Regions from separate parts of the Methylophilus sp. 'Pure River' genome, predicted to be linked through region 1. Evidence: predicted binding sites of a transcription regulator. Region 1 holds the regulator's gene; each other region holds the start of a gene.
What was found. The regulator sigma-54, encoded in region 1, starts transcription at its own class of promoters, with help from an activator protein. The targets are predictions, from matches to a motif close to TGGCACNNTTCCTGCT.
Positions count from the first base shown of each region.

Region 2: a site for sigma-54 is predicted at 2,641-2,656, ahead of ACIDE9_RS10290 (class II aldolase/adducin family protein). Genes of this name have one in related genera too.
Region 3: a site for sigma-54 is predicted at 5,228-5,243, ahead of glnA (type I glutamate--ammonia ligase). Genes of this name have one in related genera too.
Region 4: a site for sigma-54 is predicted at 3,141-3,156, ahead of ACIDE9_RS04565 (nitrate- and nitrite sensing domain-containing protein). Genes of this name have one in related genera too.

Region 1 is NZ_JBKOUE010000009.1:80,699-88,298, forward strand. It holds gene lptC (LPS export ABC transporter periplasmic protein LptC) at 1-413, shown strand, start outside; gene lptA (lipopolysaccharide transport periplasmic protein LptA) at 429-1,085, shown strand; gene lptB (LPS export ABC transporter ATP-binding protein) at 1,097-1,843, shown strand; gene ACIDE9_RS11720 (RNA polymerase factor sigma-54) at 1,850-3,397, shown strand; gene tyrS (tyrosine--tRNA ligase) at 3,441-4,679, opposite strand; gene ACIDE9_RS11730 (anhydro-N-acetylmuramic acid kinase) at 4,800-5,927, shown strand; gene gltA (citrate synthase) at 6,095-7,384, shown strand; gene ACIDE9_RS11740 (GDSL-type esterase/lipase family protein) at 7,469-7,600, opposite strand, start outside.
Region 2 is NZ_JBKOUE010000007.1:178,149-185,748, forward strand. It holds gene ACIDE9_RS10280 (ABC transporter substrate-binding protein) at 1-755, opposite strand, end outside; gene ACIDE9_RS10285 (ABC transporter substrate-binding protein) at 799-1,857, opposite strand; gene ACIDE9_RS10290 (class II aldolase/adducin family protein) at 1,874-2,596, opposite strand; gene ACIDE9_RS10295 (sigma-54 interaction domain-containing protein) at 2,893-4,026, shown strand; gene ACIDE9_RS10300 (NAD(P)H-dependent oxidoreductase) at 4,083-4,634, opposite strand; gene ACIDE9_RS10305 (hypothetical protein) at 4,797-5,288, opposite strand; gene ACIDE9_RS10310 (DUF1328 domain-containing protein) at 5,507-5,680, shown strand; gene ACIDE9_RS10315 (RelA/SpoT family protein) at 5,765-7,600, shown strand, end outside.
Region 3 is NZ_JBKOUE010000002.1:301,917-309,516, forward strand. It holds gene ACIDE9_RS03685 (porin) at 1-204, shown strand, start outside; gene ntrC (nitrogen regulation protein NR(I)) at 424-1,815, opposite strand; gene glnL (nitrogen regulation protein NR(II)) at 1,835-2,935, opposite strand; gene ACIDE9_RS03700 (DUF4124 domain-containing protein) at 3,045-3,536, opposite strand; gene glnA (type I glutamate--ammonia ligase) at 3,662-5,071, opposite strand; gene ACIDE9_RS03710 (rhodanese-like domain-containing protein) at 5,422-5,871, shown strand; gene aroE (shikimate dehydrogenase) at 5,915-6,739, shown strand; gene mtgA (monofunctional biosynthetic peptidoglycan transglycosylase) at 6,749-7,435, shown strand; gene uvrA (excinuclease ABC subunit UvrA) at 7,576-7,600, opposite strand, start outside.
Region 4 is NZ_JBKOUE010000003.1:164,474-172,073, forward strand. It holds gene ACIDE9_RS04555 (efflux RND transporter permease subunit) at 1-1,549, shown strand, start outside; gene ACIDE9_RS04560 (efflux transporter outer membrane subunit) at 1,554-3,008, shown strand; gene ACIDE9_RS04565 (nitrate- and nitrite sensing domain-containing protein) at 3,170-4,441, shown strand; gene ACIDE9_RS04570 (hypothetical protein) at 4,474-4,800, shown strand; gene ACIDE9_RS04575 (CmpA/NrtA family ABC transporter substrate-binding protein) at 4,803-6,122, shown strand; gene ntrB (nitrate ABC transporter permease) at 6,143-7,069, shown strand; gene ACIDE9_RS04585 (ABC transporter ATP-binding protein) at 7,091-7,600, shown strand, end outside.

The sequences.
Region 1 (7,600 bases):
ATAACGACTACACTGAGTTACAACGCCCGCGCTTCACCCAGTTTGGGCAGGATAAACCTTACACCCAAATTCATGGCCAGCATGGCAAAGTCTCGGCCAATGGTAAACTGGTCGAGTTTAGCAAGCAGGTCAAAGTGGTTCGCCAGGGCACACTGGCCAAACCTGAAATGCAGTTGCAGACCGAGCATTTAACACTGGAGCCGGATACAGACCTGGCATATACCGATTTACCGGTCACCATCCGCCAGCTACCGGCGACCGTGATTACAGGCACCGGCATGCGCTTTGATAACAAAGCTGGCACCATGCAATTATTTAACCGGGTACATGTACATTATGTACGCCCACCCGTCGTCGCCAAAACTGCAAGCCCGGCAGCGAAGGCGAAAAAAGGCAATCACAAGGGTCGTTGATTCTGGAGAAATGAGTTGAACACGCACAAGCCATTATTTTATGCCACCTGCTTGACCTTATGGGCACTGCTGCAGTGGTCAACCAGCGTGCTGGCTGAAGAGTCAGACCGTGACCAGCCAATTGAGCTGGAAGCGGACACCGTGACGGTGAATGATGCCAAAAAAATCAGCATTTACACGGGCAATGTGATCCTCAACCAGGGCACCCTGCAAATCAAGGCCGACAAAATGATTGTGCGTGAAGACCAGGATGGTTTTCAGCACAGCACCTGTACCGGCAACCCGACCACATTCAAGCAAAAACGCACTGGCAAAGATGAATGGATGCAAGGCAGTGGACAGCGTATTGAATACAACGCACGCATGGACAAGGTACAGCTATATACCAACGCCTGGGTCAAACGTGGTGAAGACGTCGTCACCGGCGACTACATCAGTTATGACGCCAATGCAGAGTACGCCGAAGTGATTGGTGGCACCAAAGCCAACCCAAACGGCACTGCTGGCAGCCGCGTCAAAGCAACCATTCAGCCCAAAAACAAAACCACGCCGCCTGTGATTGATAACAAGCCAACCTCGCAACAAGGGCTGCGCATGAACCGCTCACTGCAAATCAAAGTGGAACCGGCACCTGCCGACGCCAATAATGAGCCCGCGAAAGTGCAACCTTAAAGAACGGCCTTATGCAGACAACAGCTTCACCAGATCATAACCATTTACGTGTCAGCCACCTGAAAAAGGCTTACCAGGGCCGCACCGTGGTCAAAAACACCACGCTAGAGCTACACAGCGGCGAAGTGATTGGTCTGCTCGGCCCCAATGGCGCGGGTAAAACCACCAGTTTTTATATGATTGTTGGCCTGGTCGCACTGGACGATGGCAGCATTACACTCAATGGCGCAGATGTGAGCCATTCCCCCATGCACGAGCGCGCGCGCATGGGACTGGCTTACCTGCCACAAGAAGCGTCCATTTTTCGCAAAATGACAGTGACCGATAATATTTTATCGATTCTGGAAACCCGCCCTTATACAGAAGAAGAACGCGAAGCGCGGCTGGAGTCCTTACTGGATCAACTACATATCCAGCATATCCGCCATAGCCAGGCCGTGAGCCTGTCGGGCGGTGAGCGCCGCCGAGTAGAGATTGCGCGCTGCCTGGCCACCGATCCGAAGTTCATCCTGCTGGATGAGCCGTTTGCCGGGATTGACCCAATTGCGGTGATTGAGATCCAGAAAATTATCCGCTACTTGAGCAGCCAGAATATCGGCATTTTGATTACAGACCACAACGTGCGTGAAACCCTGGACATTTGTGACCGGGCATATATCGTCAATGAAGGCGCAGTGTTTGCCGCTGGCACGCCAGACGAGATCATTCAGAACGAAGGCGTACGTGAAGTCTATCTGGGCAAGAATTTTAGGCTGTAACCAGTTATGAAGCAAAACCTGCAATTACGCATCTCACAAAACCTGGCGCTCACACCGCAGTTGCAGCAGTCTATCCGGCTGTTGCAGTTGTCGACGCTGGAGTTAAGCCAGGAGCTGGAAACCATCCTGCAGGAAAACCCGCTGCTGGAAATGGCCGATGGTGAAGAGGGCGAATTTGAAGATAACGCCCCCACCGCAACCGGGGCAGCAGAATCTGAGCTACCCGATGCAAGTTCGTTTGATGTCGCGACGCAAACAGAAATTACCGCGCCAGCAGAGACCTTGCGCGAAGAGTTGCACGAGGAGCTCGGTGGCAACGAAGGCGAGCAGGCCAATCTGAGTGAAGAGTTTTCACCGCCCGAGTTTGAGGACGACTATGAAGAGTTTGGCAGCACCAGCAACTGGGATGAAGCAGGCCGCAACAACCTCGATGATGAAGATAGCGACTTCTCCCGCCAGGATGCTAGCAACATCAGCCTGCGCGAACACCTGATCAACCAGATGCAACTGGCACACCTGTCTAAGCGGGACATGGATCTGGTGAAGTTCTTGCTCGACAGCATTAACGATGATGGTTATTTAGAGCAGGATTTACAGGAGATTGTCGACCTGTTGCCGCCAGAATTGGAAATCGAGTTACTGGAGCTGGAAACGGCACTGAAATTGATCCAGAACTTGGATCCGATTGGTGTCGGTGCACGCGACCTGCGTGAATGCATCCTGCTACAGCTGCAGGTACTGCCGCCTGAAACGCCTTATCTGCGCATTGCAATGGCGATTGCCAAAGACCACCTGGCATTGCTGGCCAACAAAGACTTTGTCAAACTGCGCAAGGTACTCACTTGCGACGAAGCTGCGCTCAAAGGTGCGCAGCAACTGATTCGCCAGCAAAACCCGAAACCCGGTAACGAGTTTGCCAGCTTTAGCCATGACCACTTTATTCAGCACGATGTGGTGGTCAAAAAAATCAAAGGCATCTGGATGGCCTCGCTCAATGACGGCGTGATTCCCAAGCTGCGCATCAACCAGCTCTATGCGGATATTCTCAAGCGCAACCGTGAAAGCTCTGGCCAATACCTGCAAAGCCAGATGCAGGAAGCGAAATGGATGATTAAGAATATCCAGCAGCGCTTTTCGACCATCCTGCGCGTCTCACAGGCGATTGTAGACAGGCAACGCAACTTCTTTGAGCATGGCGAAATTGCCATGCGCCCTTTGGTATTGCGCGAAATCGCCGAAGAGCTGGACTTGCACGAAAGTACGGTTTCACGGGTCACCACGCATAAGTACATGCTTACACCGCGCGGTGTGTTTGAGTTGAAATACTTCTTCGGTAGCTCGGTAGCGACCGATGCAGGCGGCTCTTGCTCAGCCACTGCGATTCGCGCCCTGATCAAGCAAATGGTGGCCGAAGAGAATCCGAAAAAACCACTGTCGGATAACCAGATTACGGACACTCTGGCGCAGCAAGGCATTGTCGTTGCACGCCGCACCATCGCCAAATACCGCGAATCACTGAATATTCCACCAGCCAATTTACGCAAATCGCTATAAAACAAAAAGGCCGCAATTGCGGCCTTTTTGTTTAACAGGCTTTTTATTTAATGGTGATTTTGGCAAACTTGCGTTTACCCACTTGTGCCACCACAGTCACGCCTTTAGCCAGCGGCAAGTTCTTGTCGTCGACCTTCACACTATCCAGTTTCACCCCACCTTGCTGCACGGCACGCATGGCTTCACTGGTGCTTTCCACCAAGCCCGCCTGCTTCAGTAACTGGCTGATGCCTATGCTGTCGCCATCAATCACCACTTCCACCTCAGGCACATCATCAGGAATACCGCCTTTGGCACGTGTCTGGAAGTCCTGCAGGGCTTTTTCAGCCGCGGCCTGGCCGTGAAAGCGGGCGACGATTTCTTGTGCAAATCCAACCTTGATATTGCGCGGATTGTCACCAGCAGCTACTTGCGCCTTCCACTCGGCAATCGTTTCCAGGGTAGCAAACGACAGCAGGTCAATGTAACGCCACATCAGGTCATCAGAAATAGACATTATCTTGGCAAAAATCGTCTCTGGCGCTTCGCTGATACCAATGTAATTACCCAAAGACTTGGACATCTTGTTGACGCCGTCCAGGCCTTCCAGCAGCGGCATCATCAGCACACACTGCTGTGACTGGCCAGCCTGCTTTTGCAACTCACGGCCCATGAGCAGGTTAAATTTCTGGTCTGTGCCACCCAGTTCCAAATCTGCCTGCAACGCGACAGAGTCATAGCCTTGCAACAATGGATACAAGAACTCATGAATCGCAATCGGCTGGTTGCCTTTGAAGCGTTTGGAGAAATCATCACGCTCCAGCATACGGGCCACCGTGTGGCTGGCTGCCAGCTTGATCATGCCCGCCGCCCCGAGGTCGCTTAACCATTTGGAGTTAAACACAATCTCGGTTTTGGCCGGATCCAGAATCTTGAATACCTGTTCGGAATAGGTATCGGCATTCGCCTTCACCTGCTCAACCGTTAACGGCGGACGCGTGGTACTTTTACCCGTCGGGTCACCGATCATGCCGGTAAAATCTCCGATCAGGAACAAAATCTGGTGCCCCAGATCCTGCAACTGGCGCAATTTGTTAATCAGCACGGTGTGACCCAAATGCAAGTCTGGTGCGGTCGGGTCAAACCCGGCTTTCACACGTAAAGGCTTGCCGGTTTTCAGCTTTTCAATCAGCTCCTGCTCAATTAATAACTCATCGGCACCGCGTTTGATAATCGCCAGGGCGTTTACAATGTCTGGACTCAGGGCTTCAGCCGCCGTTGAGGCTTGGTTTACGTCTGTCATAAAGATTCTTTTTTTGAGGCGCGCGTTGCGCACGCTTCGTCACGAAAGTAAAACAGGTATTTTAACGTAATCCCAGGCATTTCTGTAAGCAAGGCATGAGCAGTGTTACACTTATGCCTTATGAATTTTTCTGCCCCGCCCACTCAAACACGCCTGTTTATTGGCCTGATGTCTGGTACCAGTCTGGATGGGGTGGATGCAGTGCTGGTCGCACAACAAGACGGTCATCTGCAGCAACAAAGCCAGTTTTTTCTGCCTTATCCTGCGGATATCAGACAAATCCTGTTGGATCTGCACACCCCAGCCGTCAACGAATTACATACTGCCGCTATAGTGTCCAACCAGCTGGCCGACCTGTACGCAGCGGCAGTTCAAGGCTTATTGCAAACAGCAAATATCTCTGCCGCAGCTGTCACCGCCATTGGCTGCCATGGGCAAACCATACGCCACTGCCCAGACCTGGCCAACGGCCAGGCCTACACCTTGCAATTGGGCAACCATGCACGTCTGGCAGAACGCACAGGCATCACCGTGGTTGGCGATTTCCGCAGCCGCGATATTGCCGCTGGCGGACAAGGTGCGCCTTTGGTGCCCGCCTTTCACCAGGCCATCTTTGCGGCAGCTGATACCCATCGCGTGATCTTGAATATTGGCGGCATTGCCAACCTGAGTGATTTACCTATAAGTGGCAGCGTGACCGGGTTTGATTCCGGCCCCGGCAACTTGCTCATGGATGCCTGGACCCTGCAACACACCGGCCAGACGTATGATGCCGGAGGTGCCTGGGCAGTGCGCGGCAGCGTCAATCAAGCGTTGCTGGACGCATTGCTCGCTGAGCCGTATTTTGCGCTCCCCATCCCTAAAAGTACCGGGCGCGACCTGTTTAACCAAACCTGGCTCAACGCACACCTGCAAACCCATGCGGATACACCTCAGAATGTCGCCCGCACGCTGCTGGAATTGACCGCTGTGACGATTGCTCAGGCTTTAAAGCAACATTGCAGCGGTGCCACCGAGATTTATGCCTGTGGCGGCGGTGCACATAATCTTGCCCTAATAGACCGGCTGCAAACGCTATGCGGACTACCGGTACAACGCACCGACGTACTCGGCATTGGGGTCGACTGGGTGGAAGCCGTTGCCTTTGCCTGGCTGGCGCAACGCTGCCTGGATCATCAACCCGGCAACCTGCCTGCCGTCACCGGCGCAGCAGGGCCACGAGTGTTAGGTGCGATTTACCCAAATTAAACCAAAGACACCCTAAAGCAGTGCGAATGCACTCAACGTTTGATTTAAACTGGTGCAGGATTGAAGACGATTTTTTAACTTTTCCATGCTCATTTCTGCACAAGCACCCATATTCAAAAACGATTGCGTATAATTTAGACAACCTAGACTTAAAGACAGAGTACGTTATGGCTACCAAAGCGACCATTACATTTGACAACGACAGTGCTGCAATTGAATTACCCGTCTTAAAAGGCTCTTTGGGCACAGATGTGATCGACATCCGCAGCCTGGGCAAACACGGCTACTTCACCTTTGACCCCGGCTTTATGTCTACCGCCTCGTGTAACTCGGGCATCACTTTTATCGATGGTGAACAAGGCCTGCTGTATTACCGCGGCTACCCGATCGAGCAACTGGCAGAAAACTGTGACTTCCTCGAAGTCTCATATCTGCTGCTCAATGGCGAATTGCCAGACCTGCAACAGCGTGAAGAGTTTGTCGGCACCATCCGCCAGCACACCATGCTGCACGACCAGATGAGCAATGTATTCCGCGGTTTCCGCCGTGATGCCCACCCGATGGCCGTCATGATTGCCGTCGTCGGCGCCATGGCAGCGTTTTACCCCGACAATAACAACGTGGCAGACCCGGAATCGCGTAAAGTAGCCGCCATGCGCCTGCTAGCCAAAGTGCCAACAATCGCCGCCTGGAGCTATAAATACAATATCGGTGAGCCATTCATGTACCCAAAAAACAAATTGGGTTACGCTGAAAACTTCATGCACATGATGTTCGCCACGCCATGCGAAGAATACGTGCCCAACCCTATCCTGGCCCGTGCGTTTGAACGCATCCTGATCCTGCATGCGGATCACGAACAAAACGCCTCAACCTCGACTGTGCGCCTGGTAGGCTCCAGCGGTGCCAACCCGTTTGCCTGTATCGCGGCCGGGATCGCTTCATTGTGGGGTCCGTCACATGGTGGCGCCAACGAGGCCACACTGAACATGCTGGAAGAAATTGGCGATGTCAGCCGCATTGGTGAGTTCATCAAGCGCGCCAAAGACAAAACCGACAGCTTCCGCCTCATGGGCTTTGGCCACCGTGTTTACCGCAATATGGATCCACGCGCCTCTATCATGCGCAAGACCTGCCACGAAGTGCTTAACGAACTCGGACTGCATGACGACCCAATGTTCAAACTGGCTATGGAGCTGGAAAAAATCGCACTCGAAGATGAATACTTCGTTTCGCGCAAACTGTACCCCAATGTAGATTTCTACAGTGGCATCGTCATGCGCGCGATGGGCATCCCCAACTCCATGTTTACCGCCATTTTTGCCCTGGCGCGCACCGCAGGCTGGATTTCACAATGGTGCGAAATGAACGCAGACCCCGACCAAAAAATTGGCCGTCCGCGCCAGTTGTATGTCGGTTCAGAGCGCAGGGAGTTTGTACCGCTGCACCAACGCTAGCCACTGGCTGCATCAGCAAAAATAAAAAGCCCGATATCAGCAGATTGTCGGGCTTTTTATTTTCTCCAATACCTATCGCCTCCGCTAACGCAACACACCAAGATCATGAAATTGTTTTGTCAGTGCATCCGCCAGCTGACGATAACCTTCTGCATTCGGATGCACTTGATCAGCACGCAGTCGGCCATCTGACAAGACAGCAGACACCGCGTTGGG
Region 2 (7,600 bases), on a different contig from region 1:
TGGTTGGCTTTAATAAACGAGGTCACGATGGCCTGGGTGAGTTCAGGATGCTCTTTGACAAAGTCATTGCGTGCCCACAAACCACCCATCAGTTTCCAGTCTGGTGGTGCATTCTTGGTTGACCAGATAATCTTACCCACGCCTTTATCCACCAGGTTATAAGCATCGCTTAACGAATAGAAGGCATCCACTGAGCCGCTTGCCAGTGCCGCAGCACCCACTTGCGGATTTACATTGACGATTTTGAAATCGGTCAGCTTGAAGCCATTTTTTTGCACCAGATTGGCAAATGGGATCTCCCATGGACGGCCTCTATGCAAGGCAATGCGCTTGCCTTTGAGGTCGGCAATGCTTTTCGCCGTTGAGTTGGCGGGCACCACAAGATAAGAGTTACCGCTACGCCCCCACGGTGACACCAGTTGCACGCGCGGTTTGGAGCCGTTCAAAATAATCGGCGGCAAATCGCCATAAGCAGCAAAGTCTATGCTTTTGTTGGCAAAGGCTTCATTAACAATCGGCCCAACCATCGCCGTGGCCGCTGGCACCCACTCCAGCTTGACGCCGCGTTTGGCCAAGGCCTCTTCGAGACCGGTTTCACTGGCCAGCTCGGTGCTGCCCAGGTAATGCGTTTTGCCATTGAGGTTATAGGCCACGGTGGCAATCCGAACCACTTTCGGGTCGGTTTCAGCATGCACCATGGGCGCAGCCAGCGCCGCCAAGGTCAACACTGATAATACATATCGTAAAAATCTCATACTACTTACTCCTTGTTTATTCTTAAGCTTGGCGAACCAGGCTTTAGGCAACCGCAGCATATTGATGCAATTGTTGCTCGGCATCACGCAGCGGCCTGAAATCAATCCAGTCATCCAGGTCAAAATCTTTGTCCAACAGGCCGTGCACCAGCATGAAGTTCTTTTGCTGGTGGAACAGCGCTACACGTTCCGGGGACAAATCAGGGGCCAGTTGCAGATGGAAGTTTTCCCCATACGCCGTCGCCACGCCATCTTCGCCAGAGCGGGTTTCGGATTCCAGAATCTCGCGCACACCTTTGAGGTTACTTTTGGCCCAGTCTGCCGCACGCAAGGTCTGGTAAAGGAAACGCACCACCAGGTCATAATGATTGTCCAGCAATGACTGATGCACGGTAATCGGCCGTGGCGTGCCATTATTGACGCGGCTCGACAGCTCGGGATAACTGTCGAGGTCTATGCCCACGACCGCACCAACGCGCTTAGCGGCATCGACCGCAGACGCGCCTTTCACATACACTGCATCGACTTTGCCTTCGATGAGCGCATCCAGACCAGACCACAACTCGCCCAGATTATTACGGTTATCACGACCATTGCGGTTACCACGACCAGACGGCACCTCTACCAGACTGACATCATCCAGCGTCAAGCCAGCAATGTTCAGCGCGCCTTTATACCCATGCAAACTCATGCCTCGCGCGATACTGCTACCACGCACATGGCTGGCAATCGGGTGCTCGATAAACGCCGGCAACGCCAGGCGCAAGCCCTTCAACTGCTCAGGCTGGGTAATGCCGCTATCCGGCCGCACCAGAATCGCCTGCCACTCGTCAATCCAGGTCAGGCCAATGAGCTTGGTCGGCGCACCCTGGGCTTTGGCAGCCAGTGCCAGCAAGTTACCCCCTTCGCGGATCAATGAAGGTAATTCATGATCATAATGATGCTTGGACAGCTCTTTCGGCGCCTCCTGCAAGGTGGCGATGTTGATGTTGTCGCGCGCGAACTCTTCATTGAGCCAGCCCAATTTATAGGCCAGACCAGTGGCGGTCGGCACCGGGCAACGCGTGAACCAGAGTTGGTCGATAGTGTGTGCTGTGGTCACTTGAACGCTCCTGTCATTACAAGTCAGATGGTCGCAACAAGCCTTCTTCTTTGGCTTGCTCATAAAGCTTGGCCATCTTCCATTGCTGCTTCAACACCCCTGGACCATACTCGCGTGAACCACCCAGCGCTTCTGCCAGGGTTTGCAACTTGGCGCCTTCTTCCAGCAACAAAATAAACTCGGCCAATTTACGCAGGCCCTCTTTACCCCACACCGTCGAGCCACCGTTGGCTTCCAAAATCGCGATGTTATGCGGATTAATCGCAATCTGATCAAGGATGAAATCCACCTCCTGCTGACGGCGGTCAATATAAATCGGGATTTCTTTAATCAGGTTAAAGCGCTGTACCGGCACATAGCGGATAGGCAGGGTGCGATGCGTTTGTGCCCAGGCACCCAGATAGGTGGAGTGTATGTGTGAAATAGTGGTCACTTCGGGACGCACCTGGAACAACTTGGTGTAGCGGCCAGCGCCTGCGCCACTGCCCTTACCAGAATAAACGGTGCCATCAAACCCCACTACGGTGGCTTCAATGGCCTTGCCTTTATTAAACGGGCCGGGATCATTCACGATGATCAACTTGTCCTGGCCTGGCACGCGGTGTACAAACCCCACGGTGCCATTGGCGGTGATGGTGTCCGTCTCGCGGAACACGTCAAATGCCAGTTTGGCTTCTGCCACAGTCTCGCTCACGTAACGTTCCAGATCCAGTTCGGTATTAATAGTCACGACAGTCATTGTCAGTCCTTTCAAAATACATGTGAAAACAACACGGACTATTTTGCAAAGACTGTGCCACCTGCAACATTGAAAATTTACCTATAAAAATCATCATGTTAATAAAATCACAACCATCAAACGCCTGTTGCCCAGGCAACAAGTGTTGCGATTAACACAGCAAAATGTTGAATTCCCATCCCTCACCAAGGCCGCCATCAATATAACCAATATGAATATTGTTATAATTTATAGAACTTTGACTTATTAATGATCAATGTAATATAGTGACTCGCCTGTTAAATAAGGAGTCAATGATGAGCGCACAACGATGGGATATCCGTGATTCGTACACCGAACGTACCGATCATGTGATCACACACCCGAATCCGTCTGCCGTCAGCTTGTCCGTGCGGGCAAGTGCACTGGTGTTCAGCGATCCCAAGTCACAAAATTTGCTGTCCTTAATCGAAAGAATTGCGTCCAGCAATGCAACCGCGCTGATTATTGGCGAAACCGGGACCGGCAAGGAACTGATTGCCCGCCACATTCACTCACTGAGCAACCGTAGAAACGGCCCGTTTCAGGCGATTAATTGCGGCGCCTTCTCCGAAACACTGGTAGAAAGCGAGTTGTTTGGCTATGAAAAAGGCGCATTTACCGGCGCCAACACGTCCAAAGTGGGCTGGTTTGAAACCGCCAATGGTGGCACACTGTTCCTGGATGAAATTGGTGATTTACCGCAGTCTACCCAGGTAAAATTATTGCGCGTGCTTCAAGAACGCGAAGTGGTACGTGTAGGCGCCAGAAAGCCGATTCCGATTGATGTGCGCCTGATTGCGGCGACCAACGTTAACCTCGAAGAAGCGGTGAAAGCCGGGCGTTTCCGCGAAGATTTGTACTACCGCATTAAAGTCGTCCCGGTAGAACTGCTGCCCCTGCGCGAACGCCGGGGTGACATTTTGCCGCTAGTTGAGCACTTTTTAAATGTATATCGCAACAAGTTAAATACATCTAGCCACACATTAGCACCAGAAACCACTTCGTTGCTCATGGACTATCCGTGGCCAGGCAACATCCGCGAACTGGAGAATGTGATCCACCGCGCAGTCTTGGTGAGTACCTCCAACACGCTGTACCCGAAAGACCTGAACCTGCCAAAGATCAGCTTTAACCGGCCAGAATTGACGACTGAGGATGACAGCGGTATCACAGCACCGATTCCCAGCCGCATCAGTTACGAACGCCAAAGCGCGTTGTACAAGCTGGAGAGCGTGCTGGAGGAATTGTTTGAGCAGGCACCAGAAAATCTGTACGAACTGATCAATGGCACCACGGTAAGCAAGGCTTACGAGCACAGCAAAAACAACCAGGTACACACCGCCAAACTGCTAGGCATCAGCCGCAATATCCTGCGCGCCAGGTTAAAAGAGCTTAACCTGATCGCATAAAAAAGAGGGGTTTGATACCCCTCTTTTTTATGTAGAACGCACTCCAATAGCCTGCATTAAGCCACTAGCGTCTCTGGCAGATGCTGCTTGATGAGCACCGCAGCCTGCGCCAATGCCTGCTCAATACGCTGTTCAATCACGGCGCTATCCAGTTGATAGTTGGTAAACTCAGCATCCCTGGCAAAAATCGTGGTCGGGATGGTGTAAATACCAAAAAAGCTGGCCAGACTTCTCAAGTGCGACTCCAGCACCAGCGCATGGTGATCGCTGCCACCAGTGGCAACGAGGATCGCCACTTTACCCGTGAGTTTTTTCGGGTCTATCAGGTCGAAAAAGTGTTTGAGCAGGCCAGTATAAGAAGCTTTATACACTGGCGTACCAATGACGATAATATCGGCCTGGTGCAATTTGTCATAGGCTTGCGTCAACGCTGGCGGAAATTGGTTGAATGACACAGTAGGCCCTAAGTCGGCGGCCAGTTTAGAGATATCGATCACCTCACCCGGGCTATGAAACTTCTGGCTGGCTTTGGCCACGGCAGCTTCTACCAGTGACAGCGTTCTGGAAGGGGCGGTGATATTCCCGGAGACTCCAACAATTCTTGGCATTTCGATTTCCTGATTAAACAATGTCCTTGTTTAATAGCAAATTAAATGCCAGATTTAAATCATTTAAAATCAATCACATGCAAAACAGATGCTGCCTAATCAACAATCAAATCCCCTCAAATGTTGGGAATGCAACACATCAGACCTGCGCGACCCAGGCGACTAGGTTTTAATTTTGCGCGTGGGGCGCGCAGGTGTCATGTGTTCAGCGTACATATTAATCAGGCTACGCTGGCCACTACCGTCACCACACGACTGAAAATGAATCAGGTAGCGTTTGCCGATCTTGATAAACTGGTGCGCGGCCTGAATTTCTTCCAGCGACAACACCGGGTTCTCGCCGACGTTGGTCGCAATATCGAGCTTACGCCCCAGCCAGTCAACGCCAATTTTCTCCGGCGTCATACCACTCTCGCTGTAAGCCACGGTTTTCACGGTCGCCACCGTGACTTGCTGCTGGCAATCGGGTAACACTTCATCCATGCTGACAAGCGCAACGACTGCCGGTTTGGCCGCTGTTTTGCTGCCGGGTAACGGTGCATGTATCACTTTAGCACTGTCACTGGCGGCCAACACCAACACTGGCAACAGACATGGCAGCATCATGAGCAAGCAAGCCAGGCGAACACTGGCGGGGATGGTGGTCGAACGCATGGCATGTTCCCTTCATTGAGGATGCTTTTTATTTAAATAGGCAGATGACATCTGCCAATATAGCGCATTTGGTAAACAGGCGAAGAGGATTAACCTTTGTAAAACGCGACCCCGTAGGCAAATTCTGACCAGCAATTTAGCAAAGCACCGATAGGACTAGCCTGCCCGGCCTTTTAAGATGCCAACATCTTCTCTGTCTAAAACGAAAGGTCAGACCTATGCTTTATTATGCATTGCTGTTTCTTGTGATCTCTTTTGTGGCTGGTTTACTGGGTTTCAGGGGCATTGAGTCTGGTGCCGCCACGATCTCGAAAGTGTTCTTCTTTATTTTCCTGCTGCTGGCGATTGGCATCGCCTTGGCTGCAGCGTTGGGTATCAGCCTGTTTGCATAACAGCTGATCCAAATCACGCGCCCTGACCATTGTCATGGCGCGTTTTAGCTTTACGCTCATGCGCAATCGCGGCGATAATAGTTCATGGTTTCAGTCAGCCGCCCCGCACACACTCCTATTGCCAACGATCCTCAGGCGCTCGCCGCATGGATTGCGTCTTTACCGTCCCGTTTTACCCCCCATGAATTAGCGCAGATTCGCCAGGCCGGTGAGCTGGCTGCCACGCTGTATCGAGAAAAATGCGCCATGAACAGCAGCCCCTTGCTGCAACATGCGTTGGAAACTGCCGCCATTCTGACTGAGATGAATATGGATGCAGATAGCCTGGTGGCTGCGATCTTACAGGCAACGCCTGACTGCTTAAGCGATTGGTCAGTTGAGTTGTCCAGCCAGTTCGGTCCAACGGTAGTGAGTTTGGTCGAGGGCATCGCCCGTATGTCACAGATTCAGGCCTTGAGCGAGGTCGATAGCGCACAGCATGACCGTGCACAACAACTGGAAGCCCTGCGCAAAATGCTGCTGGCCATGGTGCAGGATATCCGCGTGGTCCTAATCAAGCTGGCAGAACGCACGCAATTACTGCGACACCTCTCTGGGGCCAGCCCCGAGGTACAGGCGCAGGTGGCTCGCGAAAACCAGAGTATTTTTGCCCCGCTGGCCAACAGGCTGGGCGTGTGGCAATTGAAATGGGAGCTGGAAGATTTATCGTTGCGCTACCTGGAGCCACAGCTCTATAAAGAAGTGGCGAAGATGCTAGACGAGCGGCGTGTTGACCGCGAACAATACATTGCAGACGTGGTCGCCCAACTGCAACACGAACTCACGCTGGCGGGCGTCAAGGCGGAAGTCAGCGGTCGGCCCAAGCATATCTCCAGCATCGTCAAAAAAATGAAGAGCAAGCATTTGCAGTTTAACCAGCTGTATGACGTGCGTGCCGTGCGCATCATGGTAGACGATATCAAGGACTGCTATACCGCACTCGGCCTGGTGCATCACCTGTGGCAGCCGATTCCGGGTGAGTTTGACGACTATATCGCGCGCCCGAAAAGCAACAATTACCGTTCATTGCATACGGCAGTGAGTGGCCCGCGCGGCCTGGCGCTGGAGGTGCAAATCCGCACCTTTGAAATGCACCAGCATTCGGAGCTAGGCGTGGCAGCACACTGGCGCTACAAGGAAGGCGCCAAGTCAGATGCCAGGTTTGATGAAAAAATTGCCTGGTTACGCCAGATTCTTTCCTGGAAAGACGACGTGGCCGACCATGGCGATTTGCTGGAACAATTTAATAGCGAACTGTTCCAGGACAAGGTGTATGTGCTGACGCCACAAGGCAAAGTCATTGATTTGCCGCACGGCGCCACGCCGATTGATTTTGCCTATGCCTTGCATACCGACCTCGGGCATAGAACCAAGGGCGCCAAAATCAATGGTCAAATCGTGCCGTTACACACGCGGCTGGAGAACGGGCAACGGGTGGAGATTCTCACCGCCAAACAGGGCGCCCCCAGCCGCGACTGGCTGAATGCATCATTGGGTTTTTTGCAAAGTCCGAGTGCGCGCGCCAAGGTCAGGCACTGGTTTAAATACCAGCACTTTGACGAAAATGTCGCCCAGGGCCGCGCCAAGCTAGATAAAGAACTGCATAGAGCCGGGGCAAGCAGCCTGCCACTGGAACGTATCGCGCAAAAATTGCAATTCCAGAAGCTGGAAGATTGTCTGGCAGCGATTGGGCGCGGTGACATTAGCGAGCACCAGATTGCCATTACCATCCAGGGCGAAATCGCCCCTGCCGAACCGGCACCCGCACCGCCACTGGTCAAACGCCCAACCGCTTCGCAGGTCAACCATGCAGGCGTCACCATTGAAGGCATAGGCAATGTGCAAACCACCATGGCCAGATGCTGCAAACCGGTGTCGCCA
Region 3 (7,600 bases), on a different contig from region 1:
TCCAAATTGGAAGGCAACCGTGCAGATGTAGCTTTGGATGAAATCAAAGACAGCATGTGGGTAGTTGGTGCTTACCACCCACTGACCAAGCACTTGAACTTGGTTGCAGAGTTCTCTAAATCAGAGCGTGAATATGATAACCGCACAACAACCGCTAAGGGCGATGCGAAAACTATCTCTTTGGGCGCTATTCTGTTCTTCTAGTTTAATTGCAGTTTAACTGCTTAAATTAAGAGTCAGAAAAAACGGCAACTTCGGTTGCCGTTTTTTATTTTCTAAAGTCTGTGCTTGCGGTGACTGGCACAAGATGTGCATTTATATCAGCCCTCTAGGGATGCCATCATGCCGCAAGTCTTTTTAGTTAGTAGTATTGATGCACAGAAACAGAGCTCAGAGCTCGTTCCCGCTATGGCGCAGTCAAAATCAGTCGTCTATACCAAGTTCTTGAATTTTGCGCGTCAGCGTATTACGTCCCATGCCTAACTGATTGGCTGCCTCGATACGGCGGCCATCGGTATGCGCTAGGGCGCGTGTGATAAGAATGCGCTCGAATTCCTTGGTTTTAGCGTCGAGAATATTGGTTTCACCCCTATTAAGCGCATCGGTGACTTCTTGTGCCAAGGCTTCTTGCCAGGAGCCGGCTGTACTATGTTTGCCAGTGTCTTCTTTCAGTTCTGGCGGCAGGTCGTTCACGTCGACGTTCTGGCCGGGTGCCATGACGGTGAGCCAGTGACAGACGTTTTCCAGTTGGCGGACGTTACCGCTCCAATTGACTGACATTAGGTATTTGATAGCCGCTTGGGATAACTGTTTAGGCTCTACACCCAGTTGCTGAGCGCTGTGGGCGAGAAAATGCTTGGTCAGCAAGGGGATGTCTTCCCTGCGCTCGCGCAAAGGCGGCAGGCGCAGGCGGATGACGTTTAAGCGGTGAAACAAGTCTTCACGGAACAGGCCTTGTTTAACGCGCTCTTCCAGGTCCTGGTGGGTGGCTGCAATGACGCGCACATTGACCTTGATGGGCTGGTGACCACCGACGCGGTAGAACTGGCCATCGGACAACACGCGCAATAAGCGCGTTTGCAAGTCTGCGGGCATATCGCCGATTTCGTCTAAAAATAAGGTGCCATTGTCAGCCTGCTCAAAGCGCCCTCTTCTAGCTGCTGCTGCGCCGGTAAACGCGCCACGTTCGTGACCAAACAATTCGGATTCCAGCAAATCTTTGGGGATCGCTGCGGTGTTAATGGCGATAAATGGTTTGTCTGCGCGTGGGCTATGTCTATGCAAGGCGCTCGCTACCAGTTCTTTACCACTGCCAGACTCACCATTGATGAGTACGGTGGAGTGCGAACGGCTCAAGCGGCCAATGGCGCGGAAAACCTCTTGCATGGCTGGTGCCTGGCCGATAATTTCTGGTGATGGGCCTGTGTCTTCGACGGCCTCAACCGATTGCCGCATGCTTTCTTCAACCGCGCGCTTGATAATTTCAATCGCCTGGTCGACATCAAAAGGCTTGGCCAGATATTCAAACGCGCCGCCCTGGAATGCCGCCACTGCGCTTTCCAGATCGGAGTACGCCGTCATGATAATGACAGGGATGTCCGGGAAGCGTTGTTTTACCTCTGACAGAAAGTCCAGCCCGGAGCCGTTAGGCATGCGAATATCGCTGACAATCACTTGTGGTTGTTCGCGGTTTAAGGCATTCAGTGCTTCTGCAGGGGACGAGAAGGTTTTAAAGTCAAAGTCAGTGCGTGCCAGTGCTTTTTCAAACACCCAGCGGATGGATTTGTCGTCGTCTAGGATCCAGATTGGCTTCATAGCTATTTCTCGTCAATTATTATGCTGATGATTTTAATTGCGTACTCTCAATGGGTAGCAATATATGGAAAATGGTTTTACCCGGCTGCGAATCGCAATCTATCATGCCGTGGTGTTGTGTAATGAATGTCTGCGCCAGCGCCAGCCCCAAGCCGGTGCCGCCTTCGCGGCCAGAGACCAGCGGGTAGAAAATACGCTCTTTAATGCCGGCCGGGATGCCCGGGCCATTATCAATAATCTCAAGATGGATACCGACGCGGTAGCGTTTTCTGGCCAGCGTAATCTGGCGTTCTGCGCGCGTGCGGAAGGTGATGCTCGCATTTTCTGTCTGGCTTTGTTGCATGGCTTGTGCCGCGTTACGGGCAATGTTGAGCACGGCCTGAATCAGCTTCTCACGGTCACCAATCAACTCCGGCAGGCTGGTGTCGTAATCGCGGATCACGCGGATGTGATTGGGCGACTCCGCCAGCAGCAGGCTGCGTACACGCTCCAATACCTCATGGATGTTGGTTGGCTCATATTTAGGCACGCGGTGCGGGGCGAGCAACCTGTCCATTAGGCTGTGCAGCCGGTCGGCCTCTTTAATGATGACTTGCGTGTATTCCTTCAGGCTGGGCTGCGGTAGCTCAAACTCCAGCAATTGTGCTGCTCCACGCAAGCCACCTAAGGGGTTGCGGATTTCGTGTGCCAGATTACGTAATAGCTCCGAATTGGCCTGTTGCTGAATCAGCATGCGTTCTTCACGCGCAATGCGCAATTGCTGGTCCATCTGCACAAACTCCAGGATCAGCATGTCTTCTGGGGTCTGGTTAAACGTGGTTGAAATAGGCGTGACGGTGCAAGTCACCGCTGTGGTATGCCCGCGTTGCGTGGTTAACGTGAACTCGTGCTCGCGGAACGGCCCTTGTGTTTGGATGGCATTGGTCACAGCCATTTGCAGAATCTCGCAATTCACGAATACATCGTGAATGTGCAGGCCTTGAATTTGGTTGGCGCTAAACGCGAACAGTATCTCTGCACTCGAGTTTGCATAGGTGACTTCCAACTGGTTATTGAGCAGAATCACTGCCGTAGCAATGTGCTCTAAACCGCTAAACCCGTGGGGAGATTTTTGAACCATATCCTAAGCTTGTTAAAAAGAGTGAATCACGCCCTGTTTTAAAGCAAAAGCCAAGCCAATTCTAACCCACTTGTTAAAAATGGCTTAAAGAGTTGCCAAAATGGTGCGCTTAAAGATTGAGTTCTTTGTTTAGCAGTTCAATATTGCGCTCATGTGCCTGAATTTCGGCTTCAATGACGCGCAGTTTTTCATCGTATTTGGCGACGTTTCTAAAGGTTTTTCCATTCGCGCCTCTATATACTTCCGGCGTATTTTGCGCCTCTTCGTAGAGCTGTTTAGCATGCTCAAGTGCTTGTTTTTCTTGCTCTAATTCATTCATGAGCACTTCGCGGCGTTTTTGGTCACGCTGATTCTGTGTCTGGTTATCTACCTTGGGGAAGTTGGCTGGCGTCGGTGTTTTTGCCGTTGGTTTTTTTTCGCGTGGTGCTGGTGGTGGTTCGGTGGTTTTGGGGCCGCTGATGACCAACTCTGCTTTGCTGTTGCCTTCTGGCTTGATGTTTGTGTAGGTCGTTACCCCATTACTGTCGGTATATTTATAAATATCCGCGGTAGCGTGATTGCATATCAGCGCAAAAGCAAAAATGTAAAAAAGTCTTTTCATGGCAATAGTTTAGAGTAGATTGTTGAGGTTATCAACGGCTCTGCAACCGAAAAAGTTGACGATGAGGCACGCACATAAAAAAACAGGGCAGCCTGGGCTGCCCTGTTTTGGTGCGTCTCTTGCGATTAGCAGGAGTAGTACAAACCAAACTCAACTGGGTGAGGTGTTTGACGCAATTTAGTCACTTCTTCCATTTTCAATGCGATGTAGGAATCAATCCAGTCATCTGAGAAAACGCCGCCGCGTGTCAGGAATTCACGGTCTTTGTCCAGATACTCAAGCGCTTGCTCCAGTGAGGAACACACGGTTGGGATCAATGCATCTTCTTCTGGAGGCAGATGGTACAAGTCTTTAGTTGCTGGTTCACCTGGGTGAATCTTGTTCTGAACGCCGTCCAGGCCTGCCATCAGCAAAGCTGAGAAAGCCAGGTATGGGTTGGCAATCGGGTCTGGGAAACGCGCTTCAACACGGCGTGCTTTGTCTGAATGCACGAATGGAATACGGATCGCAGCAGAACGGTTTTTAGCAGAGTAAGCCAGTTTTACTGGTGCTTCGTAATGCGGTACCAAACGCTTGTAAGAGTTAGTGCCTGGGTTGGTGATCGCGTTCAATGCGCGAGCGTGTTTGATGATGCCGCCGATGTAGTACAGGGCGAAATCGCTCAAACCAGCGTAACCGTTACCTGCAAACAGGTTTTTGCCATCTTTCCATACGGATTGGTGTACGTGCATACCAGAACCGTTATCGCCAAACATTGGTTTAGGCATGAAGGTCGCAGTTTTGCCGTAAGCATGTGCGGTGTTTGTGACCACGTATTTCAGGATTTGTGTCCAGTCAGCACGTTGTACCAATGTTGCAAATTTAGTACCGATTTCACATTGACCAGCAGTCGCCACTTCGTGGTGATGCACTTCAACAGGCACGCCCAACTCTTCCAGTGTCATCACCATCGCAGAGCGGATGTCGTGCAATGAGTCGACTGGAGGCACTGGGAAGTAGCCGCCTTTAACGCCTGGACGGTGGCCTGTGTTGCCGCCTTCGAATTTTTCACCTGATGACCAGGCTGCTTCTTCGGAGTTGATCTTAACGAAGCTACCACCCATGGTGGCATCCCATTGTACGCTGTCAAAAATGAAGAACTCTGGCTCAGGACCGAAGTAGGCTGTGTCGCCCAGGCCGCTGGATTTCAGGTAGGCTTCTGCGCGTTTTGCCAGGCTACGTGGGTCACGGTCATAACCTTTACCATCTGTAGGGTCAACAACGTCACAGGTCAAAACCAATGTTGGCTCGTCAAAAAACGGGTCAATGTATGCGGTGCTTGCATCAGGCATCAGTTGCATGTCAGAGGCTTGAATGCCTTTCCATCCAGCGATGGAAGAGCCGTCAAATGCATGGCCTTCAGTAAATTTATCTTCGTCGAAGTGAGAAACTGGCACAGTCACGTGCTGCTCTTTACCTCTGGTATCGGTAAAACGGAAATCAACAAATTTGATGTCGTTTTCTGCAACCAATTTCATTACGTTTGCAACGGACATTACATTCTCCTCAATGATCAAGGTCTAAATTTTAAGTTGCACACGCAAAAAGCGGGGCATGTTGCGGATGTCCCGTAACGTGAGCAAGTGTCAAACAATGGATAGTTGGAATTCAGCCGGATGACCGAATCCCAGGAAATCTCAATGTGTAATATTAGCAGGAAGCATGCCACGCCAAAATAACCATTTTGCATGGTTAAGGGGTATCTTACATAAAATTATAAAAACAACATGCACCATTGATGTGCAATGCAACAAATTGAGCACCAAAATTGTGCATCATGATTTTGCCTGGCTTTCGCAGGTATACTCGCCGTTTTGGTATATGTGTTTAAGAATGAAGGTGTGATTTGGAAAGCGTAGAAAATATCTTAACCCAAGCTCAGGCCCGCGCCACACAAACCGGCTTGTCATATGCAGGTGCACTGACGCCACAAGAGGCTTATGCGCTGATTAGCCAGGATAACAGTGCAGTGTTGGTCGATGTGCGCTCACGCGCCGAGTTGGAGTTGGTAGGCCGCGTGCCGGTTGCGACACATGTCGAGTGGGCGTTTTACCCTGGCATGGTGGCAAACGCTGATTTTGCTGCGCAATTGCAAGCGCAAGTGGATAAATCGCGCACGGTGATTTTTATGTGCCGTACCGGCGGGCGTAGCCATAATGCTGCGTTGCTGGCGCAGCAGTTGGGCTATAGCAATGCTTACAATATGATTGAAGGCTTTGAAGGCCAGGCTAATGCGCTCAAGCAAAGAACCTTGATTGACGGCTGGAAGCATGCAGGCCTGCCGTGGACGAATTAATCGGCGCATTCGCATTTAATTACAAATCACATCAGACCCGCGTATGACCGTTGAAAAGTATGCAGTGATTGGTCATCCAATCGAACATAGCAAATCCCCCCTCATTCACCAGGCATTTGCACGGCAATGTAATAAATCCATTGTTTACGAGAAAGTGCTGGCGCCTTTGGATGGGTTTGCTGCAACGGTGGCCCGCTTGCAGGCCGATGGTTACCTGGGTGCCAATGTGACGGTGCCATTTAAGTTTGAGGCATTTGATGCTTGCCAGGATTTATCTGCACGCGCGCAAGCTGCAGGCGCGGTGAATACCCTTAGCTTTAAAGCGGCACAATTGCTTGGAGACAATACGGACGGTTGCGGCCTGGTTAACGACATCCTCAAGCATCAGCAAACATCATTGGCAGGTAAAACAATCTTGTTGCTCGGCGCTGGTGGTGCAGCGCAAGGCGTGGTGTTGCCTTTGCTAGAGCAGCAACCATCGCAACTGACCATTGCCAATCGCAGCCTGGATAAAGCTCAGCTGATGGCAGCAAGATTTGCTGCAGATGCCGCGCGTACGCAAACCTCATTGCAGGTGCAGACGTTTGCAGATTTATCGCAAGGCTATGACGTGGTGATTAATGCCACTTCGGCCGGATTGACTGATAGTGCCTTGCAAATGCCAGCACTGGTGTTCCAGCAAAACACGCTGGCTTACGACATGATGTATGGCCGCGACACCCCCTTTATGCAGCAGGCGCGTGCAGCCGGTGCGCGGGTGGCAGATGGTTTGGGTATGCTGGTCGAGCAAGCGGCTGAAGCATTTTATCTCTGGCACGGTGTGCGCCCAGAGACCGCACCCGTCATTCAATCTTTCCGTCAAATTTAGACTTTCCCGATGAAGCAAGCCATCAAACTATTTTTTGGCATCCTGTTGCTGTGGGTGTTGTTGTACCAGGTATGGGTGTTATTACATATTTTGTGGTGGGTTGAGCATAACCCAACGTCAACCGCTTTTATGGAGGCGCGGCTTGATGTCATGCAGGAAAGTCATCCGGATGCAAAGCTGCATCAGCAGTGGGTGCCTTATGCCAAAATTAGCGCCCATTTAAAGCGGGCGGTCATTGCGGCCGAGGACAGCAAGTTTGTCGATCATCAGGGGTTTGATTGGGTGGGCATAGAAACCGCTTTCGAGAAGAACCTGAAGAAAGGCAAAATTGTGGCAGGTGGTTCCACCATCAGCCAGCAGTTGGCCAAGAATTTGTTTTTATCCGGGCACCGGACGCCCTGGCGCAAGGCGCAAGAAGCTGTGATTACCTTTATGCTGGAAAAAATACTCAGCAAGCGCCGTATTCTGGAGATTTACCTGAATGTCATCGAATGGGGCGAGGGCGTGTTTGGCGCCGAGGCTGCCTCACGCCATTATTTTCATGGCAGCGCCAAGTCGCTAGGCCCTGCGCAGGCTGCCAGGCTGGCTGCCATGATCCCTAATCCACGCTTTTATGATGTGCATCGCAGTACACGCTATTTAAGCCGTCATGCGGGCACCATACAGGCGCGTATGCGATTAGTGAAAATACCCTGATTTTCAGGGCTTGTTTCAGCTATTAACCCACCACACTGCCACATACAATGTTTGATATAAATATATGTATGTGGCTAAACCACATCCGTATTGGATGCACCATCGATTCGGTGCATCAGGGGACAGGTTGCATGTTGACCTTAGCCCTTAACAGCGAGATGTTTC
Region 4 (7,600 bases), on a different contig from region 1:
GGTGGTTGAAAAAATCCTACGCCAAAAACTATTCACCATGGTGGTATATGCAGGCATTCTTGCCTTGCTGGCTTTCCTGTTCCTGCGTTTACCCAGTTCCTTCCTGCCCACCGAAGACCAGGGCATCCTCATGGCACAGATTCAGTTACCAGTGGGTGCCACCGATAGCAGGATGCAGCGTGTGCTACGTCAAATCGAGCACTACCTGGACGGCCAGGAAGCGGTCATTGATGAATATTTAACCATTGCTGGCCTCGGCCAGGGCGGTGGTGGCAGCCAAAACACCGGCCGAGCCTTTATCCGCCTCAAAGACTGGTCACTACGTGGTGAAGGCGAAGATGCGGCGTCACTCGCAGACAAGATGACCAAAGCCTTGTCCAAGATCAGGGATGCCAAACTGTTTGTCAACCAGCCTGCACCTGTGCGCGGCCTGGGCCAGGGCTCCGGCTTTACACTGGAACTCAAGGATGTCGGCGGGCTGGGACACCAGGGGTTGATGGACGCCAGGAACAAATTTGTACAACTAGCCGCAGACAACCCGAAATTGAACCGCGTGCGTCCAAGCGGGCTGGATGATACGCCTATGTTCAGGCTCAATATTGATGACCAGAAGACTGGTATCTACAACCTGACCACCGCCAATATCAACTCCACGCTGTCTATCGCCATGGGCGGCACCTATGTCAACGACTTTATCAACAAAGGCCGCGTCAAAAAAGTCTATTTGCAGGGCGATGCGCCTTACCGCATGCAACCTGAAGACATTGATCGCTGGTATGTGCGCAACAGTACCAACGACATGGTGCCCTTCTCTGCGTTTTCTAATACCCGCTGGGTATCAGGCTCGCCTTTGCTCGAGCGCTATAACGGTATTTCTTCCGTTGAAATCGTCGGCGAGGCAGCCAAAGGCACCAGTACCGGCGAGGCCATGCGTATTGCTGAAAGTATTATCAAGCAATTACCGGCTGGCATTGGTTATGAGTGGAGTGCACAGTCCTACCAGGAGCGACTCTCAGGCTCACAAGCCCCCTTGCTGTATGCAGTCTCAGTGGTATTTGTGTTCCTGTGCCTGGCGGCGCTATACGAAAGCTGGGCGGTGCCCTTCTCGGTGATTATGGTAGTACCGCTGGGCATTCTGGGTGCGGTCATGGCCACCAGTTTGCGCGGCATGACCGCTGACGTTTACTTCCAGGTGGGCCTGTTGACGACCATAGGCCTGTCAGCCAAAAACGCTATCCTGATTGTCGAATTCGCCAAACATTTACAAGAGCGCGGCCAGCCATTGCTCACAGCCACGCTGGAAGCGGTGAAACTGCGCTTGCGGCCTATCCTGATGACGTCGCTCGCCTTTATTTTTGGCGTACTGCCGCTGGCATTTAGTCACGGTGCAGGCGCAGTTAGCCGCCAGGCGATTGGGACCGGCGTACTCGGCGGCATGCTGACAGCCACCTTCCTCGGTGTGTTTTTTGTGCCACTGTTTTATGTGCTGATCCGCTCACTGTTCCCTTATCACGCAGAAAATGCGCCAGCAAACACAGCCCACGATTAAATCTATGAAAACATTACCTCAGAAAAAGTTGGCAGGATTACTGGCGCTCACACTGAGCCTGAGTGGCTGCATAGACCTGGCACCGTTTTACACACGACCAGCCGCGCCAGTCCCAGCCACATTGGGCACGGCACAAAGCGACCCCAAAGCGTTTACTGACCTGCCATGGCAATCCTTTATCAGCGATGAAAAGTTGCGCCAGGTGATAGACCTGGCATTAAAAAATAACCGTGACCTGCGGGTGGCTGCCCTGACTATAGAGAGGTCACGCGCACTCTATCAGGTGCAGCGCGCAGACCTGTTCCCAACCATCGCCGCCAGTGTCACCGAAACCGCCTCCAAAGGCATGGCCAGTGCTGCCAACAATACGGCAGGCAACACCTCTGGTGCGACCACAGGCACCGCTGGCAGCAGTAACAGCAGCGGCAATATCTCGCATATTTACCGTGCCACCGTCGGCTTTAGCGCCTACGAACTTGACCTGTTTGGCCGCATACGCAACCTCAACCAGCAGGCCTTGCAAACCTTTTATGCCAATGAAGAAAATCGTCATAGCACGCAGATCAGCCTGATTGCAGAAGTAGCCACCGCCTGGCTGACATTGGCCGCTGACAAGCAACGCCTTGCCATCGCGCAGCAAACGCTGCAAAGCCAGCAAGCCACTTACGATATCAACCAGAAAATGTTTGAGTTGGGCGTCGCCAACGCGCTGACCTTGAAGCAATTGCAAACCAGTGTCGATAGCGCGCGCGTCGCCATCGCTACCTATACCATGCAGATCAAGCAGGACAGCAATGCACTCAACCTGCTGGCCGGGAGCATGGTGCCTGAACAGTGGCTACCAACAAGCCATTTGTCCAGTGTCGTGTTCACCCAGTCTTTGCCTGGCGGCATCAGCTCTGACACCTTGCAGCAACGGCCAGATGTACGCGCGGCAGAACATTTGCTGGAAGGCGCCAATGCCAATATCGGCGCCCTGCGCGCAGCCTTTTTTCCTACCATCAGCCTGACCACCACGGTCGGCTCAGCCAGCACAGAGTTGTCCGGCCTGTTTGCCAAAAACTCCGGCATCTGGACCTTTGTGCCGCAAATCAGCCTGCCTATCTTCAATGGTGGCCGTAACCGCGCCAATTTGACCTCGGCAGAAAAAAATCGCGATATTCTGCTGGCACAATACGAAAAAACCGTGCAAACCGCCTTCCGCGAAGTGGCTGATGTACTGGTACAACGTGAAGGCTTGCAATCACAACTAGAGGCACAGCAATCGTTGAAAAATGCGGCTTCGGCGGCTTTCCTGCTGGCAGATGCTCGCTTCAAGAATGGCGTGGACAGCTACCTGGTCGTGCTGGATGCCCAGCGTACGCTCTACACGGCAGAACAGTCACTGGTCACCCTGCAATTGAGTGATGCCACCAGCCAACTCACCTTGTACAAAGTCATGGGCGGCGGCTGGCATTAACCATCGCCACCAGACCACTCTTTTAGCTCCCGCTACAGATTCACGGTACTGAGTCAGTGCGGGGGCTTTACCTCTCCCCCTCTTGCCGCACATGAGGCGACACCGTTAGAATTCACCCCCCTTTAAAAAGACGCGCACGTTTCTTGCTTTAATTTTTGCAAATGCAGACAGAAATCACTTCCGAACACACTATCATCCTGGCCAAGATCAGACATGTTGAAGAGCTGGAGCGGCTCGTCATTTGTACTGAATTTGTCGAATCACTGGGACAGATGATTCACCAGATCCAGGCCGAGCGTGGCGCCAGTTGCTTATACCTGGCCTCGGCCGGGCAACGCTTTGCCAAGGAGCGGGCTGATCTGGTGGCGCACAACACCTCACTCGACATCCAGTTCAAGCAAGCTTTGCGAAAGCACCTGGATGCAAACCCGCTGGCAGATGCTCGGCAACTGACGCTGGTATCGTGGGTTTTGCTCGGCTTTGACCAGCTCACCGCATTGCGGCACCAGGTCACGTTACAGAAAATCTCTTTTATTGATTGCATACAATCGTTTACCCGCCTGATTGGCAGCCTGGTGTCACTGATTTTCGAAATCACCGACAATACCGTCAACAGCAAGATTTCAACCAGCTTGCTGGCACTATACAACCTGGTGCAAGGCAAGGAGTTCGCAGGCCAGGAGCGCGCCGTAGGCGCGTATATGTTTGGCTCGGCCAGTGTGCAACAACCACATCAGCAAAAACTGCTGGAACTGATTGCCTTGCAGGAACGGCATTTTGAATCGTTTTGCCAGTTTGCCACCCCGGCCTTGCGTGAGGCCTGGGCCAGCGCAGGCGTGACAGAAAACGAGCGCAAACACCAGCAATACCAGGCCAAACTGACCGGTGCCAGGCCAGGCCAAGCCTTACAGGCCAAAGATGCAGACTGCTGGTTTGAGCTTTGCAGCCAGCGGCTGACCGAGCTATGGCAAATCCAGTGCCAGCTCATCAGCGATATGCACCAAACCCTGCAAATCCTGGTCGCAGAGGCGCAACAAGACCTGGCCAACACGCGGAAGCATTTGCAGCAATTGCAAGATAAAGCCAGCGTTTCCAGCCGCGATAGTGCCTTCTTCAATCTGTCGATTCCGGTTGAAAACGCCTATGGCTTTTTAACGGATACGGCCAGCCAGCCCTACCCGATAGAGTCCGTCATCTCCCTATTGCAGCAGCAATCGCAGCAAATTGCCGAAATGGAATCCGAGTTGTCAGAAACCAAAAAGGCACTCACTGAAAGAAAGCAAATCGAGCGCGCCAAAGGCTTGCTCATGAGCACCTTGGGGCTAAGCGAAGTCGACGCTTATAAAACCATGCGCAGCACGGCCATGGAACAAAAACGCAAAATCATCGATGTAGCAGAAAACATCTTGCTACAACACAAACAGCCGCAATAATGGTGCGATAGACATGGTGCATCCGCACTTGTATGGTGCGCACATTTTGTGCGCACTGCCGCGCAAAATACACCCACCAATCAAAAAAATCACATAAAAATCATCCACTTAAAAACAAACAAAAAACTGGCACACCATTTGCTAATTACCGTTTAAGCAGCTCACCCTCACCAGGCGGGCAAGCGAACGGAGCAGTCATCAATGGCGATCACCGCTTCGATATAACAAGCATTTATATCCACTGCAACGCGGTGGGCAATGCAGGACAAAGGCGTCCTGAGTGTAGACAAACGATTGTCTGCATTCAGGACGCCTTTTTTGTTTTTACGTTTCCAGTTAATTCACTTTCCAGGGAGTAAACATGAGCAGTTCTGATAAAAAAACAACGGTTGAGTCTGCGGTGGTTGAGTCAGCAGCAGCAGCCACACTAGTGACGGTTGACCAAACACGCCGCCAGTTCTTCCGCCAGGCGATTGCCGGTGCCTTTGGTGCCGCCGCCATGATGAATATGGTGCCTTCTGCTGTACGCAGCCAGGCTTGGGCTGCAGGTTCAGATGCACCGGAAATCACCGAAGTGAAAGTTGGTTTTATTCCACTGACCGACTGTGCGCCTATCATCGTCGCTGCACAAATGGGCTTCGATAAAAAATACGGTATCAAAATTGTGCCGTCCAAAGAGGCTTCCTGGGCAGGTGTACGCGACAAGCTGGTCAACGGTGAACTGCATGCCGCTCACGTGTTATACGGCCTGGTGTACGGCGTGCAAATGGGCATAGGCGGCCAGCAAAAAGACATGAACGTGCTGATGACGCTGAACCACAACGGCCAAGGTATCACGCTGGCTAACCAGTTGAAAGAAAAAGGGGTGACCAGTGGCGGAACATTGAAACGCCTGCTGGATAACGAAAACCGCGACTTCACGTTTGCGCAGACTTTCCCGACTGGCACCCATGCCATGTGGTTGTATTACTGGCTGGCGAACTATGGCATCAACCCAATGCAAGACGTCAAAACGATCGTCGTACCACCACCACAAATGGTCGCCAATATGCGTATCGGCAATATGGACGGCTACTGTGTAGGTGAGCCATGGAATGCACGTGCGATTTACGACAAGATTGGTTTCACTGTCGCCACAACACAAGACATCTGGACCGATCACCCGGAAAAAGTATTGGGCACCACGGCTGATTTTGCCGCCAAAAATCCAAACACCGCACTGGCCTTGACCAAGGCCATCCTGGAAGCTTCCCGCTATATCGACGCCACCAAGAACCGCGCCGAAGTGGCCAAGCTGATTGCAGGCAAGGCTTATGTGAATGCACCGGAAGAAGTCATCGAAGGCCGCTTCCTGGGCCACTACGACAACGGCATTGGTAAAAAATGGGAAGACCCGAACTACATGAAGTTCTTCAACGACGGCAAAGTCAGTTTCCCTTACCTGTCCGACGGCATGTGGTTCCTGACCCAACACAAACGCTGGGGCTTGCTGAAGTCCGACCCTGATTACCTGGGCATCGCAAAGAAAGTGAACCGCATCGACATCTACACCGAAGCCGCCAAATCACTGGGTATCGCAGTGCCGACAGACGTGATGCGTAGCAGCAAACTGATGGATGGCGTGATCTGGGATGGCAAAGACCCTAAAGCTTATGCCAACAGCTTCAAGGTCAAAGCCTAGTCTTTTAAAGGAGAGTCACCATGAGTGTCGTCAGCTTTAACAAGGAAAAAATCATGCAAAAAAGCGGGGAAGCTGCGAAAGTAGCACCTGAAAAACCTGTTGTTTCTGTGGTTAAACCTCTCTCAACCACAGTGGCAGCAGCCACCACGCCCGCGCCCAAGCGCGCGGCGTGGGCGGCAACCGCCAAAGTCGTATTTGAATGGCTGGTGCCACCGGTCATTGGCCTGATCATCTTCGCTGCCATCTGGGCCACGGTATCTGCCCTGACCCAGGGCTTGCCAGGCCCGGTCAAAACCTGGCAGTCAGCGGTCGAGCTGTTCAGCGACCCGTTTTACATCAACAATCCGAACGACATGGGCATAGGCTGGAACATCCTGAACTCGCTCAAACGTGTCGCCACTGGTTTCGCATTGGCAGCGATTGTTGGCATCCCGATGGGCTTTGTGATTGGCCGTTACACATTCATGTCCAGAATGGCAGCCCCCATTATCAGCCTGCTCAAACCGGTATCGCCACTGGCCTGGCTGCCGATTGGCCTGCTGGTATTCAAAGCCGCTAACCCGGCAGCGATCTGGGTGATTTTCATTACTGCCGTCTGGCCCATGATTATTAACACCGCCGTCGGCGTCAGCAAAGTGCCGCAAGACTATATGAATGTGGCCAAGGTACTCAACCTGTCCGAATGGAAAATCGTCACCAAAATCCTGCTGCCTTATGTCATGCCATACATGATGACCGGCGTCCGCCTCTCTATCGGCGCAGCCTGGCTGGTGATTGTGGCGGCTGAAATGCTGACCGGCGGTGTTGGGATTGGCTTCTGGGTATGGGATGAGTGGAACAACCTGAATGTAGAGCACATCATCATCGCCATCTTTATTGTCGGCATTGTTGGCTTGCTGCTGGAACAGTTGCTGGTGCTGGTCGCAAAACGCTACAGCTACGAATAACCGGGAAAAGGATTCTTAATTATGACGACCAATGTAATGCAAGACCGTTATGTGCTGATTGAAAACGTCAACATGACATTCCATACCAAAAAAGGCAGTTTTCAGGCACTCAAGGACATCAACCTGAACATCCGTGAAGGTGAGTTCATTTCCATCATCGGTCACTCCGGTTGTGGCAAATCCACCGTGCTGAACCTGATTGCCGGTTTGCTGCAACCAAGCGAAGGCTACCTGTTTTGTGCCGGGCGTGAAATTTCCAAACCAGGCCCGGAGCGCGCTGTGGTGTTTCAAAACCACTCTCTGCTGCCATGGCTGACTTGCTTTGAAAATGTCTACCTGGCCGTAGAACGCGTGTTTGGTGAGAATGAAGGCCCAACGCAACTGGCTGAACGCACCCGTGCTGCGCTGGAACTGGTGGGCCTGAGTCACGCCATGGAAAAGCGCCCCAACGAAATCTCAGGTGGCATGAAACAGCGCGTGGGCATTGCCCGTGCCCTGGCGATGGAACCGAAAGTCCTGCTGCTGGATGAG